Regions from separate parts of the Comamonas sp. FG99 genome, predicted to be linked through region 2. Evidence: predicted binding sites of a transcription regulator. Region 2 holds the regulator's gene; the other holds the start of a gene.
What was found. The regulator sigma-54, encoded in region 2, starts transcription at its own class of promoters, with help from an activator protein. The targets are predictions, from matches to a motif close to TGGCANGNAANCTGCTTT.
Positions count from the first base shown of each region.

Region 1: exaC (acetaldehyde dehydrogenase ExaC) is a predicted target of sigma-54. The motif match lies at 1,744-1,761, and genes of this name have one in related genera.

Region 1 covers NZ_JBMDII010000026.1:72,364-79,579, forward strand. The annotation lists gene aspA (aspartate ammonia-lyase) at 1-339, shown strand, start outside; gene ACODRX_RS17530 (threonine ammonia-lyase) at 412-1,611, opposite strand; gene exaC (acetaldehyde dehydrogenase ExaC) at 1,817-3,343, shown strand; gene ACODRX_RS17540 (TonB-dependent receptor domain-containing protein) at 3,450-5,582, shown strand; gene pedF (cytochrome c-550 PedF) at 5,709-6,197, opposite strand; gene ACODRX_RS17550 (sigma-54-dependent Fis family transcriptional regulator) at 6,537-7,216, shown strand, end outside.
Region 2 covers NZ_JBMDII010000024.1:13,384-20,599, reverse strand. The annotation lists gene argS (arginine--tRNA ligase) at 1-547, shown strand, start outside; gene ACODRX_RS16505 (SPOR domain-containing protein) at 572-1,303, shown strand; gene ACODRX_RS16500 (thiol:disulfide interchange protein DsbA/DsbL) at 1,360-2,004, shown strand; gene lptA (lipopolysaccharide transport periplasmic protein LptA) at 2,170-2,856, shown strand; gene lptB (LPS export ABC transporter ATP-binding protein) at 2,859-3,653, shown strand; gene ACODRX_RS16485 (RNA polymerase factor sigma-54) at 3,681-5,234, shown strand; gene ACODRX_RS16480 (LysR family transcriptional regulator) at 5,235-6,134, opposite strand; gene ACODRX_RS16475 (tripartite tricarboxylate transporter substrate binding protein) at 6,270-7,216, shown strand, end outside.

The DNA.
Region 1 (7,216 bases), on a different contig from region 2:
CTCAATGCCTTCGAGCCCATCATCGCCCACAGCATCTTCAAGAGCGTGAGCCACCTGCGCAACGGCTGCCTGACGCTGGCCGAGCGCTGCGTGCAGGGCATCACCGCCAACCGCGAGCACCTGCGCGCATCGGTGGAGAACTCGATCGGCATCGTGACCGCGCTCAACCCCTACATCGGCTATGCCAATGCCACCGCGGTGGCGCAGCAAGCCCATGCCAGCGGCGGCAGCGTCTACGACATCGTGCTGGCCAAGGGCCTGCTGACCCGGGCCCAGCTCGACGCCATCCTCAAGCCCGAGATCCTCACCCAGCCCAGCGCATTGAAGCTGGGCGCCTGAGGCTATGCGTTGAGCGCCAGGGAATACCGGCTTTCACGCAAAACGCACAACGCTCAACTTTTCCTTGCCCGCTCAGCTCACCACCACCTGCATGCCCGCCGCCTGCAGCCGCTCCATCACCTCCTGGATATGGGCCTTGCTGCGGGTCTGCAGCACGATCTCGATCTCGGTGTTCTGCGCCGCCAGGCTGGTGAAGGCGCGCTGGTGGTGCACCTCCTCGATGTTGGCGCCGGCGTCGGCCACGATGGCGGTGATGCGCGCCAGCATGCCGGGCACGTCGCGCGCATTGATGCGCAGCCGCGCCAGCCGGCCAGAGCGCACCATGCCGCGCTGGATGATGGAGGCCAGCAGCAGCGGGTCGATGTTGCCGCCCGACAGCACCAGCCCGACCTTGCGGCCCGCGAAGCGCTCGGGGTAGCGCAGCAGCGCCGCCAGGCCCACGGCGCCCGCGCCTTCGACCAGGGTTTTCTCGATCTCCAGCAGCATCAGCACCGCCTGCTCGATCTCGCCCTCGTCCACCAGCACCAGGTCGTCCACCAGCGCGGCGATCACCGCGCTGGTGAGCACGCCGGGGTTGCCCACCGCGATGCCCTCGGCCATGGTGGAGATGCCCTGCGGATGCTCGGTGCCCTTGATGGCATTGACCATGGCCGGAAAGCGCGCGGTCTGCACGCCCACCACCTCGATGCCGGGCTTGGCCGCCTTGGCCGCCACCGCCATGCCGGCGATCAGCCCGCCGCCGCCCACCGCCACCAGCAGCAGGTCCAGGCCGGGCTGCTCGGCCAGCATCTCCAGCGCCAAGGTGCCCTGGCCGGCGGCAATCGCCTCGTCGTCGTAGGGGTGCACGAAGACCAGGCCCTGCTGCTCGGCCAGCGCATAGGCATGGGCGCGGGCCTCCTCCAGCGTGTCGCCGTGCAGCACCACCTCGGCGCCGAAGCTGCGCGTGCGCTCCACCTTCACGCCAGGGGTGAAGCGCGGCATCACGATCACCGCCCGCAGCCCCAGGCGCTGCGCATGGTAGGCCACGCCCTGGGCATGGTTGCCGGCGCTCATCGCGATCACGCCACGCGCCCGCTCCTCATCGCTCAGCTGGCTGAGCTTGTTGCAGGCGCCGCGTTCCTTGAACGAGGCGGTGAACTGCAGGTTCTCGAACTTGAGGTAGACCTGCGCGCCGACGATGTTCGACAAGGTGTGCGAATACAGGCAGGGCGTGCGCTCGACCTGGCCGCCGAGGCGCGCCTCGGCGGCATGGATGTCTTGGATGCTGAGCATGGTGGTGTGCGGATGGTGCGCGATGGCCCCACATTCTAGGGTGTGCCATCTGCAACAGTCGCTGCTCCAGACTGGCACAGCCGCATGCCATGGCCTGGAGCACCCGGGCCGCCGCGCGCCGCTGAACCCGGCTGGCACGAAGTTTGTATATCCCTGGGCAGCCGGCGGCAGGGCATGCCGGCCATCACCAACCCAGGAGACTTTCATGGATATGTTCGAACTCAAGCGTTTCAACCTCGACATCGCCTACCCCTACAAGCAGCGCTACGACAATTTCATCGGCGGCCAGTGGGTCGCGCCGCTGGCGGGGCGCTACTTCGACAATGTCTCGCCCATCACCGGCAAGCCGTTTTGCAAGGTGGCCCAGTCCGATGCCAGCGATGTGGACCGGGCCCTCGACGCGGCCCATGCCGCGCAGGACAAGTGGGCCGCGACCTCGACCACCGAGCGCGCCAACCTCCTGCTCAAGATCGCCGACCGCATGGAGCAGAACCTGGAGCTGCTGGCGATCGCCGAGACCATAGACAACGGCAAGCCGCTGCGCGAGACCATGGCGGCCGACATTCCGCTGGCGATCGACCATTTCCGCTACTTCGCGGGCTGCATCCGCGCCCAGGAGGGCGGCATCTCCGAAATCGACGCCAACACGGTGGCCTACCATTTCCATGAACCCATCGGCGTGGTCGGGCAGATCATTCCCTGGAACTTCCCGCTGCTGATGGCCGCCTGGAAGCTGCCGCCCGCGCTGGCCGCCGGCTGCTGCGTGGTGCTCAAGCCCGCCGAGCAGACGCCCGCCTCCATCATGGTGCTGATGGAGCTGATCGGCGACCTGCTGCCGCCCGGCGTGATCAACGTGGTCAACGGCTTCGGCAAGGAGGCCGGCGAGGCGCTGGCCACCAGCAAGCGCATCACCAAGATCGCGTTCACCGGCTCTTCCGCCGTGGGCCAGCGCATCCTGCATGCCGCGGCCGACAGCATGATCCCCTCGACGGTGGAGCTGGGCGGCAAGAGCCCCAATATCTTCTTCGCCGATGTGATGGACGCGGACGACGAGTTCCTCGACAAGGTGATGGAAGGCTTTTCCATGTTCGCGCTCAACCAGGGCGAGGTCTGCACCTGCCCCTCGCGCGTGCTGATCCAGGAGTCGGTCTACGAGCGCTTCATCGAGCGCGCGGTCAAGCGCGTGCAGTCGATGAAGCAGGGCCATCCGCTGGACAAGAGCACCATGGTCGGCGCCCAGGTGTCGCAGGCCCAGCTCGAACGCATCCTGGGCTACATCGACGTGGGCCGCCAGGAGGGCGCGCAATGCCTGACCGGCGGTGAGCGCCACCGCCCCGGCAGCGAGATCGACGATGGCTTTTTCATCAAGCCCACGCTGCTGTTCGGGCGCAACGACATGCGCGTGTTCCAGGAGGAGATCTTCGGCCCGGTGGCCTCGGTCACCACCTTCAAGACCATGGAGGACGCGATCCGCATCGCCAACGACACCGAGTACGGCCTGGGCGCCGGCGTGTGGAGCCGCAACGGCACCACCGCCTACCAGATGGGCCGCGCGATCAAGGCCGGCCGGGTGTGGACCAACTGCTACCATCTCTACCCCGCGCACGCGGCCTTCGGCGGCTACAAGAAATCGGGCATCGGCCGCGAGAACCACAAGTCGGCGCTGTCCAACTACCAACAGACCAAGAACTTGCTGGTGAGCTACAGCCCCAAGGCGCTGGGCTTCTTCTGATCGCCCGCCGCGCCATGCGGCATCGGCGGTGCCGCATGGGGCTTTTGCAGTGCGCGGCTTGCCGCGCCCTGCGTTTTTTCTTCAGCCTTGCATGCGAGGAGCCCCCATGCCCCCAGCCCCCATTCGCGCGCCTGCGGGCCAGCCCCTGAGGCTCGCGGCCTTCGGCAGCCTGCTGGCGCTGGCGCAGGCCGCGGCCGCGCAGGCCGAGCACGACACGCTGCCGAGCGTCACGGTGCGCAGCACGCTGGCGCCCGCGCCGCTGGAGCATGCGCCGGCCTCCGTCACGGTGATAGACGGCGAGCGCGCACGCGATCGCCAGTGGCAGGTCAACCTCTCCGAAACCCTGCCCGCCGTGCCCGGCCTGTTGGCGCAGAACCGGCAGAACTACGCGCAGGACCTGCAGCTGTCGATCCGCGGCCACGGCGCGCGCTCCACCTTCGGCGTGCGTGGCGTGCAGATCCTGGTGGACGGCATTCCCGCCACCATGCCGGACGGCCAGGGCCAGATCAACAGCATCGACCTGGCCTCGGCTGAGCGCATCGAGGTGCTGCGCGGCCCCTATTCGGCCCTGTACGGCAATGCCTCGGGCGGGGTCATCAACGTCTACACCGAGCGCGGCGAAGGGCCGGCGCGGGTGGATGGCAGCTTTGCGCTGGGCAGCAACGGGCAAAGGCGCCTGGGCCTCAAGGCCCAGGGCGAAAGCCAGGGCATAGGCTATGTGCTCAGCGCCAGCCGCTACCAGACCGACGGCTGGCGCAGCCACAGCGCCGCCGACAAGGATCTGCTCAACGCGCGCCTGGACACCCGGGTCGGCGACGACGGCCTGCTCACCCTGGTGGCCAGCCGGGTGGACATCGAGGCGCAGGACCCGGGCGGCCTCACCCCCAGGGAATGGCAGGCCGACCCACGCGCCGTGGCGCAGGGCCCGCTGGACTTCAATGCCCGCAAGAGCACGCGCCAGACCCAGGCGGGGCTGAGCTACGAGCGGCACCTCGACGGCGCCAACACCCTGCGCCTCATGGCCTATGTGGGCGAGCGCGGCATCGTGCAATACCAGTCCACGCCGGTGGCCGCCCAGCAGCCGCCCACCAGCGCCGGCGGCGTGATCGAGCTGGAGCGCAGCTACGCCGGGCTGGATGCGCGCTGGACGCACCGCACCCAGGCCGCGTCGCGCCCGCTGGAGCTGAGCGCCGGCCTGTCCGTCAACACGGTGGAGGAAGACCGCCAGGGCTACAACAACTTCGCCGGCGGCCTGAATGGGGTGAAGGGCGCGCTGCGCCGCGACGAGCGCAACACCCTGGGCGCAATCGACCCCTATGCCCAGGCCTCCTGGTCCTTCGCGCCGGACTGGACCGCCCAGGCCGGGCTGCGCTGGAGCAATGTGCGCCTGAAGTCGCTCGACCACTACCTCGCGCCCGGCAACGGCGACGACAGCGGCCGCACCGGCTTTCACCGCCTGCTGCCGGTGCTGTCGCTGCAGTACCGCGTGAGCGATAGCGCCCAGGTCTACGCCTCTGCCGGCAGCGGCCTGGAGACGCCGACCTTCAACGAAATCTCCTACCGCCCCGCGGCGCAGCCGGGCCTGAACTTCGGCCTGCAGCCCGCCACCTCGACCAGTGCCGAGATAGGCTGGCGCCAGCGCTTCGCCGCAGAAAGCCTGCGCGGCGAGTGGAGCGCGGCCCTGTTCCAGACCCGCACGCGCAATGAAATCGTGGTGGCCGAGAACCTGGGCGGGCGCACCAGCTACCAGAACGCGGGCCGCACCCGGCGCCAGGGCCTGGAGCTGAGCGCCAGCGCCTGGCTGTCGCGGCAGCTGCAGCTCAGCACCGCGCTGACCTGGCTGGACGCCACGCTCAGCGAAGGCTTTTGCGATGCCAAGGGCAGCTGCGTGCCCGCCGGCAAGCGCATCGCCGGCACCGCGCGCCACCAGGCCTGGGTGGCGCTGGACTGGCGGCCCGCCAGCGCCTGGCGGCTGGGGCTGGACTGGCGCCAGGTGGGATCGATTGCCGCCAACGACGCCAACAGCGTGCTCGCGCCGGCCTATGGCGTGCTGGGCGCAAGCGCCAGCCACACCCGCTACTGGGGACCCTGGAAGCTGCAGGCCTATGCCCGCATCGACAACCTGGCCGACAAGCGCTATGTGGGCTCGGTCATCGTCAACGAAAGCAATGGCCGCTACTATGAAAGCGCGCCGGGGCGGCAGTGGATGCTGGGCGTGAATCTCGGCTACCAGTTCTGAGGGCTACCCATAATTGAGCGTTGAGCGTTGAGGGTTGAGGGTTGAGGGTTGAGGGTTGAGGGTTGAGGGTTGAGGGTTTTGCGGCTTCACGCCCCACGCAAAGCCCTCACCCCTCGACGCCGCACCCTACTTGGTGGCGTCGCGCCGCTCCTCCAGGTAGCTGCGGATGGCCCAGATCGCCTCCTGCGACAGGGTGCCCTCGAAGGGCGGCATGTACACCCGGCCGTCGCGCGTGCGCCCGCGCCGCACCGTGCCCACGTAGTAGTCGTCCATCTCCTTGTAGCAGGCAGTCTTCTTCGCGGCATCGGCAAGCCCGCTGCAGTCGTCGTCGAATTTGCGCAGATCGGGCGCAATACCGCCCGACAGCGCCTCCAGCCCATGGCAGCGCGCGCAGTTCTGGTTGTAGGCCGAGCTGCCGATGCGCAGCGCCTCCTTGCGCGCCGGGCTGCTCTTGTCGTAGGGGTTGGCATCGAGCCATTTGCTGCCGAGCTGGGGCAGGGTGCTCGTATCCACGGCCTGCGGCACCACGTCGCCGTGCGCCATGGCCGCCGATGCGCCGCATGCCAGGGCCAGCGCCAGCAGGCCCCGGGTCCACAGAGGGAGGTGTTGTTTCATCGGGTGTCTCCAAGTTGAGGGGAAAAAACGAAGCTCCCCCAGCGCGAAGCAATATGCAGGCCACCGGCCGGCATTTTTCGCAAGCCACGCCCCGGCTGTCTCCGATTGGCACGATTGCGCCAAAACTGTTCCAGAATGGAACACTCGGGCCAGCGCCGGCCCGGGGGGCCGGGATATCCAGCTTGCGGTCCGGCCCGCTCATGCACAGAATCCCGAACATTCCAAAAACAAAGGCCTTGGCATCTGCGCACCAGCCAAGGCGGCCCGGAACCCAGATGGCTGGCCGGGTAGTGAGCGCTTGCTGGAGAAGCTCTGCTCCAGCTCCAGGAGACCAGCGATATGAGCATTGATTCTTTTGGCCGCCCCCCCGCGAGACAGGACGCATCACCGGACCCGGTGGCGCTCGAACACCACTATGCCGAGGTGCTGGGCAAGGCGAACCGCCGCTCGCAGACCTATGGCGTGGGCATCAACGAGCAGCCGGACTACGCCAGCCCGGCGCGCGGCCAGCTGAGCAATGTGCTGGAGGAAAACAGCTTCCTGTTCCAGCATGCTGCGCCCATCATGGAGACGCTGTACGGGCAGATCGCCAACACCCACAGCATGGTGCTGCTGACCTCGGCCCAGGGCATGGTGCTGCACTCGCTGGGCGACAACGATTTCCTCGAAAAGGCCTCGCGCGTGGCGCTGGTGCCCGGCATGGACTGGTCGGAAAAAACCAAGGGCACGAATGCCATCGGCACCGCGCTGAGCGAGGAAGAGGCGATCACCGTGCACGGCAGCCAGCACTACATGAGCGCCAACCAGTCGCTCACCTGCTCGTGCTCGCCCATCTTCGATCCCTACGGCCAGGTGATCGGCGCGCTGGATGTGACCGGCGACCACCGCAGCTACCACCGGCACACGCTGGCGCTGGTGCGCATGTCGGCGCAGATGATAGAGAACCACATGTTCGCCGGCAGCTTTCCCAAGGACGTGCGCCTGCACTTCCATGCGCGCCCGGAGTTCCTTGGCACGCT
Region 2 (7,216 bases):
TGGCGAAGAGGTCAAGATCAGCAAGCGCGCGGGCAGCTACGTCACGCTGCGCGATTTGATCGAGTGGACCAGCAAGGACGCGGTGCGCTTCTTCCTGCTCAGCCGCAAGCCCGACACCGATTACACCTTCGACGTCGACCTGGCGGTGGCGCAGAACAACGACAACCCGGTGTACTACGTGCAGTACGCCCATGCGCGCATCTGCTCGGTGCTGCGGGGCTGGCAAGAGCAGGGCGGCGCGGGCGCCGGGGCGCTGCAGGGGGTGGACCTGTCCGCGCTCGAAGGCCCGCAGGCCCAGGCGCTGATGCTGCAGCTGGCCCGGTATCCCGAGATGCTCACCGCCGCCGCCAGCGACAACGCGCCGCACGATGTAACTTTTTATTTGCGCGACTTGGCGGCCTGCTATCACAGTTACTATGACGCCGAACGCATCCTGGTGGACGACGAGGCTGTCAAGCTGGCGCGCCTGGCCCTGGTGGCCGCCACCGCACAGGTGCTGCGCAACGGGCTGGCCACGCTGGGCGTCAGTGCGCCGGAGCGCATGTAATTGCAGAGAGAAACGAGACCGTTCATGCGACAACATCAACGCGGGGGAACCATTCTGGGGCTGATCCTGGGCCTGCTCGTCGGCCTGGGGGCTGCGCTGGCGGTGGCCATCTACGTCACCAACGTGCCGGTGCCCTTTGTCAACAAAGGTGGCGTGCGCACCGACGCCAAGGACAAGGAAGAGCAGCAGCGCAATCAGAACTGGGACCCGAACTCGCCCCTGTACGGCAAGAACCCCGCGCGCAGCAGCACGCCCGCGGTGCAGGGCGTGGTGGTGCCCGATCCGCCCAAGCCCGGCGCCGACACCGCGCCGCCGCCGCCGGCCGTGGCGACCAAGCCCGAGGTGGTGCTGCCCGACACCAAGCCGGGCGCGGCCAAGACGGCCGACAAGGCCAGCGACAAGCCCACAGACAAGGCGGGCGACAAGACCGCCGTTGCCAAGCTCGATCCCAAGGCCGGCCAGTCGGCCGATCCGCTGGGCGACCTGGCCAAGTCGCGCGGCGCCGCTGGCGCCGCCGATCCCTACCAGTATTTCGTGCAGGCGGGGGCTTTTCGTACCCAGAACGACGGCGAGGCGCAGCGCGCCAAGCTGGCGATGATGGGCTGGGAGGCCAGGGTCACCGAGCGCGAGGTGAACGGCCGCGTGGTGTACCGCGTGCGGGTGGGCCCCTTCGCCAAGCGCGACGATGCCGACGGCCTCAAGGGCAAGCTCGATGGCGCTGGCGTCGATGCGCAGATCGTGCGCGTGCAGCGTTGAACTTTTTCGCTGGCCCCCGCTCCCATAGCCACTACCGCACCAGGAGAAAGCTTTTTATGAAACGCCGTGATTTCTCGTTGACCGCCGCTTCGGTGGCGGCCGCATCCCTGGCCCTGCCGACGCAGGGCGCCTTGGCCCAGGCCAAGTTCAAGGAGGGCAAGGACTATGTCAAGCTGCGCACGCCGGTCAATCCCGAGGCGCCCGCCGGCAAGGTCGACGTGATCGAATTCTTCTGGTACAGCTGCCCGCACTGCAACGCCTTCGAGCCCGAGTTCGAGGCCTGGGCGAAGAACGCGCCCAAGAACCTGCAGGTGCGCCGCGTGCCGATCGCGTTCAACAACACCTTCGTGCCGCAGCAGAAGATCTACTACACGCTGGAGACCATGGGCAAGATCCCCGAGGTGCATGTCAAGGTGTTCCACGCCATCCATGTGGAGCGCCAGCGCCTGAACAAGGACGACGAGATCTTCGCCTTCATGGAAAAGCAGGGCCTGGACATGGCCAAGTTCAAGGAGGTCTACGGCTCCTTCTCGGTGGCCAACCAGGTGCGCAAGGCCACCCAGCTGCAGGACGCCTATGGTGTCGAGGGCGTGCCCGCGATGGGCGTGGCCGGCAAGTACTACACCGACGGCACCCGCGCCGGCTCGATGACCAATGTGCTGCAGGTGGTGGAATACCTGGCGGCGCAGTCCAAGTCGTAAATCTCTGGAATCGCCAAGGATTGCCAAGGCCCAAAGCCCGCGTCAGCGGGCTTTGGGCTTTTTCCGCGGGCCGCGGCGACACGAAGTGAACAGGCCTTGGGGCCATTTCCGGTGAAGGCGCCGGGCAGGCTGGCTACAATCGGCGGAGCAAAAAACATGCCGCGTATGAAGATTCGTTTCATTTCTGGGGTTCTCGCTTTGGCCATGCTGGCCTGGGGCGGTGGTGCGCATGCGGAAAAAGCCGACCGCATGAAGCCCATGAACATCGAGGCCGACGAGGGCCAGCACGACGAGCTCAAGCAGACCAGCGTGTTCACCGGCAATGTGGTGGTGACCAAGGGCACCATCGTCATCCGCGGTGCCAAGCTGGAGGTCAGCCAGGACCGCGACGGCTACCAGCGCGGCGTGGTCACGGCCGGCGCCGGCAAGCTGGCGTTCTTCCGCCAAAAGCGCGATACCCTGCCGGGCGCGCCCGCCGAGTACATCGAGGGCGAGGGCGAGGTCATCACCTACGACGGCCGCGACGACACCGTGCACCTGAACCGCCGGGCCGAGCTGCGGCGCTACCGCGAAACCACGCTGACCGACCAGGTCAGCGGCTCGGTGATCGTCTACAACAACCTGAGCGACACCTTCACCGTCAACGGGCAGAAATCCGCGCAGGCCAGCGAGCCCAAGCCGGGCGCCAAGAGCGGCGGCCGGGTGCGCGTGATGCTGTCGCCCAAGGATTCGCAGGGCGCGGGTAGCGGTGGCAGCGGGGGTGGCAGCGGCGCCAAGCCGGCCGCGCCGCCCGCTGCCGGGCCTGGCACGCAGCTGCGCTCCAGCCCGCAGCTCAATGAAGGGGCGAAATAATCGTGGCGGAGCCTGTCAGCACCATCGCGGTGCGCGAATTGGCCGCCGGCAGCGACCTGAGCTGCCTGGAGGCGCGGCACCTGCAGAAGTCCTACGGCAGCCGCAAGGTGGTCAAGGACGTGTCGCTGTCCGTGCGCAAGGGCGAGGTCGTGGGCCTGCTGGGGCCCAACGGCGCCGGCAAGACCACCTCGTTCTACATGATCGTCGGCCTGGTGCGCAGCGACGCGGGCGACATCCTGATCGACGGCCACTCGGTGGCCAACATGCCCATCCACCAGCGTTCGCAGCTGGGGCTGTCGTACCTGCCGCAGGAGGCATCGATCTTCCGCAAGCTCAGCGTCGAGGACAATGTGCGCGGCGTGCTGGAGCTGCAGCGCGACGAAGGCGGCCGGGCCTTGCCGCGCAGCGAGATCGAGCGCCGCCTGACCTCGCTGCTGCAGGAGCTGCGCGTGGAGCACCTGCGCGAATCGCCGGCGGTGGCGCTGTCCGGCGGCGAGCGCCGGCGCGTGGAGATCGCCCGGGCGCTGGCCACGCAGCCGCGCTTCATCCTGCTGGACGAGCCGTTCGCCGGCATCGATCCGATCGCGGTGATCGAGATCCAGCGCATCGTCGGCTTTCTGAAGGACCGCGGCATCGGCGTGCTCATCACCGACCACAACGTGCGCGAGACCCTGGGCATCTGCGACCACGCCTGCATCATCAGCGATGGGCGGGTGCTGGCGCAGGGCACGCCGCAGGAGATCGTCGAGAACGCCGATGTGCGCCGGGTGTACCTGGGCGAGCACTTCCGCATGTGATCCGAGCGGGCCTGTAGAGTCGTGTCCATGATGCCCGGCCTGTCGCTCAAGGTTTCGCAGAACCTGACGCTGACCCCGCAATTGCAGCAGTCCATCCGGCTGCTGCAGCTGTCCACCCAGGAGCTGCAGCAGGAAGTGGAGCAGATGCTCGACGAGAATCCGTTCCTGGAGCGGGCCGAGGATGAGGCCGAGACAGCGGCGGAAGCCGCGCCGCGCGAGCCGGCCGCCGACGAGGTTGCTTCTGATTTTGTAGCTGATAGCGTGCGTGAGACAAGCGCCACCGCCGAGTTCGATGCCGAACCCGTGGCCGAGGTCAGCGCCGAAGCCCTGCCCTGGGAGGGCGACGACGGCCGCGACACCGCCACCGACGACTGGGGCGGCGACATGCCGGCGCGCGGCGCCGGCAGCGACGACGAGGACTACTCCGCCCTCGACCACACCCATGCCCACGAGTCGCTGCAGGACGCGCTGCACCGCCAGGCGCTGGCGCTGCGGCTGTCGCCCGAGGACCGGGCCGCGCTGTATTTCCTGATCGAATCGCTTTCGGACGACGGCTATCTCGAAGAGCCGCTGGTCGAGCTGGCCGGAAACCTGGCCGACGCGGAGGATGCCGAGGCGCTGGACACCGTGATGCACCACCTGACGGTGGCGCTGCGCCTGTTGCAGAGCATGGAGCCGGTGGGCGTGGGCGCGCGCAACCTGCAGGAATGCCTGGTGCTGCAGATCAAGGCGCTGCAGCGCGGCCGGCACAAGAGTGCCGAGGCGCTGGAGACGGCCCTGCTGGTCTGCCATGAGTCGCTCGATCTGCTGGCGCGCCGCGATGTGCGCAAGCTGGTGCAGCTCACCGGCTGCAAGGAGGCGGTGGTGCGCGAGGCCATGGCGCTGATCGCCGGGCTGGAGCCGCGCCCGGGGCGCCCCTACGCCAACGTGGAGCGCAACGTGATCGTGCCCGACGTGATCGTGCGCCCGGGCGCCGCCGCGCGCGCCGGCCAGGCGCCGCAGTGGCGGGTGCAGCTCAACCCCGAGGTGATGCCCAAGCTGCGCGTGCACGATCTCTATGCCAGCGCCATGCGCGGCCACAAGGGCGAGCAGGGCCATGCCGGCATGCAGCAGCGCCTGCAGGAGGCGCGCTGGTTCATCAAGAACATCCAGCAGCGCTTCGACACCATCCTGCGCGTGTCGCAAGCCATCGTGGAGCGGCAGAAGAACTTCTTCGTGCACGGCGAGCTGGCCATGCGCCCCATGGTGCTGCGCGAGATCGCCGACGAGCTGGGCCTGCACGAATCCACCATCAGCCGCGTGACCACGGCCAAGTACATGGCCACGCCGCAGGGCACCTTCGAGCTCAAGTACTTCTTCGGCTCGGGCCTGGGCACCGAGGCTGGCGGCAGCGCGTCCAGCACCGCGGTCAAGGCGCTGATCAAGCAGCTGCTCGATGCCGAGAATCCGAACAAGCCGCTGTCGGACAGCAAGATCGCCGAGCTGCTGCAGCAGCAGGGCATCGAATGCGCGCGCCGCACCGTGGCCAAGTACCGCGAGGCGCTGCGGATACCGCCGGCCAACCTGCGCAAGACGCTGTAGTCACAGCACCATCTGCTGCCCGGCCTGCAGCATGGCGTCGCGGAACTCCTGCGTCAGCGCCGACAGATGGCCTTGCTCGCGCCACAGCAGCGCCAAGTCGTGCTGCCAGCGCATGCCTTCGCCCGCCAGGCCCACCAGCCCGGCGCCTTCTGGCTGGCCCAGCGTGTGCGATGGCAGCATGCCGATCAGGTCGGTGTGGCGCAGCAGCTCGGTGAAGGCGAGCTGCGAGCCATTGCTCTCCACCGCGATGCGCGGCAGCGGCAGCCCCAGCCGCACGAAGCGCTGGTTCAGCCATTGCCGCAGGTAGATCGAGCTGGCGGGCACGATCCAGCGCTCGCGCGCCAGGTCGGCAAAGCCGCGCAGCTCCTGCAGGCGCGGATGGCTGGCGCTGACCGCGATCTGCACCTGCAGCGCGCCAATGGGCGCGACCGCGATCCCGGCGGGGATCTCGTCCGGGATCGAGGCGCACACCAGATCGACCTCGCCGGTCTGCAGCTGCGCCAGCAGGTGGGGGCTCAGGCTGGTGGAGACCGAAAAGGTGGCCAGCGGGCGCGATGCCAGGAAGCGGCGCATCACCGGCGACACCAGGCTGGGCAGCAGGTGCGGCAGTGTGGCCAGGCGTACCTTGCCGGCGCGCGCGGCGTGCATGTCGCCCATCTCGGCATGCATCGCGTCGAGCGTGATCGAGATGTTCTGCGCGTACTTGGCGAAAGTGCGGCCCAGCTCGGTGAGCGCGATGCCCTGGCGCGAGCGCTCGAACAGCCTGAGCCCGGTCTCGGCCTCGAGCCGGGCCAGGGTCTTGGTCAGCGTCGACTGCGACACGCCCAGCTCGGCGGCGGCCTGGTTCAGGCTGGGAAAGCGGGTGACCGCCTGGAAGGTCTGCAGGTCTTCGATGCGCATGGTGGTATCCCGGATATTCTCACAAGGCATTGCAATGCCAGCTTGTGGGAATTACTGATAACGGATGTCTTTCCTACACTGAAAACGCTGTAACGGCCGTGAATCCACGGCAAGCCCCACGTATCAGGAGACATCATGCAATCACAGTATTCCAGCAGCCGGCGCGCATGGCTGCAGCTGGCGGCTGGCTGCGGCGCGGCATTGTGCGCGCCGCTGGGCCGGGCGGCGCCGGCCTGGCCGGCCAGGCCGGTGAGCCTCATCGTGCCTTTCCCCGCGGGCGGGCCCATCGATACCCAGATGCGGGCACTGGCCCATGCGCTGTCGGCGCAGGGGCCGGCGGTGGTGGTGCTCAACCAGCCTGGCGCCAGCGGCACGCTCGGCCCCACCACCATGGCCCGGGCCGCGCCCGACGGCGCGACGCTGGCGGTGATCACCACCGCGGTCTTTCGCCTGCCGCACCTGCAGAAGGTGAGCTACGACCCGCTCAAGGACTTCAGCTACATCGTCGGGCTGACCAGCTACACCTACGCGGTTTCGGTGCCGGCGGGCTCGCGCTGGAAAAGCCTGGCCGAGGTGGTGGCCTATGCCAGGGACAATCCCGGCAGGCTCAACGTGGCGGCCGTGGGCACCGGCTCGCTGGGGCAGATCGCCACCGGCCAGTGGCAGAAGAAGGCCGGCATTGCGGTGAACTATGTGCCTTTCAAGGGCGGCGCAGATGCCATGGCCGCACTGCTGGGCGGCCATGTGGATGTGATGTTCGAGGCCGGCTGGGGCGCGATGGCCCAGGCCGGCAAGGTGCGCCTGCTGGCGGTGGCCGAGCCCGGGCGCCTGCCGGGCTGGCCCGATGTGCCCACGATGGCCGAGCTGGGCTATGACATCACGGTGCAGTCGGTCATCGGCATTGCCGGCCCCAGGCAGATGGATGCCGCGCTGGTCGCCCGCATCCAGGATGCGATCCAGCGCGCCACCCGCGACGGGAACTACCAGCGCGCGCTGGCTATGGAATCCATGCCCGACCGCTTCCTCGGCGCGCGCGACTACTCGGACTATGCCGCGCGCCAGTTCGCGGCCGACCGCGACAA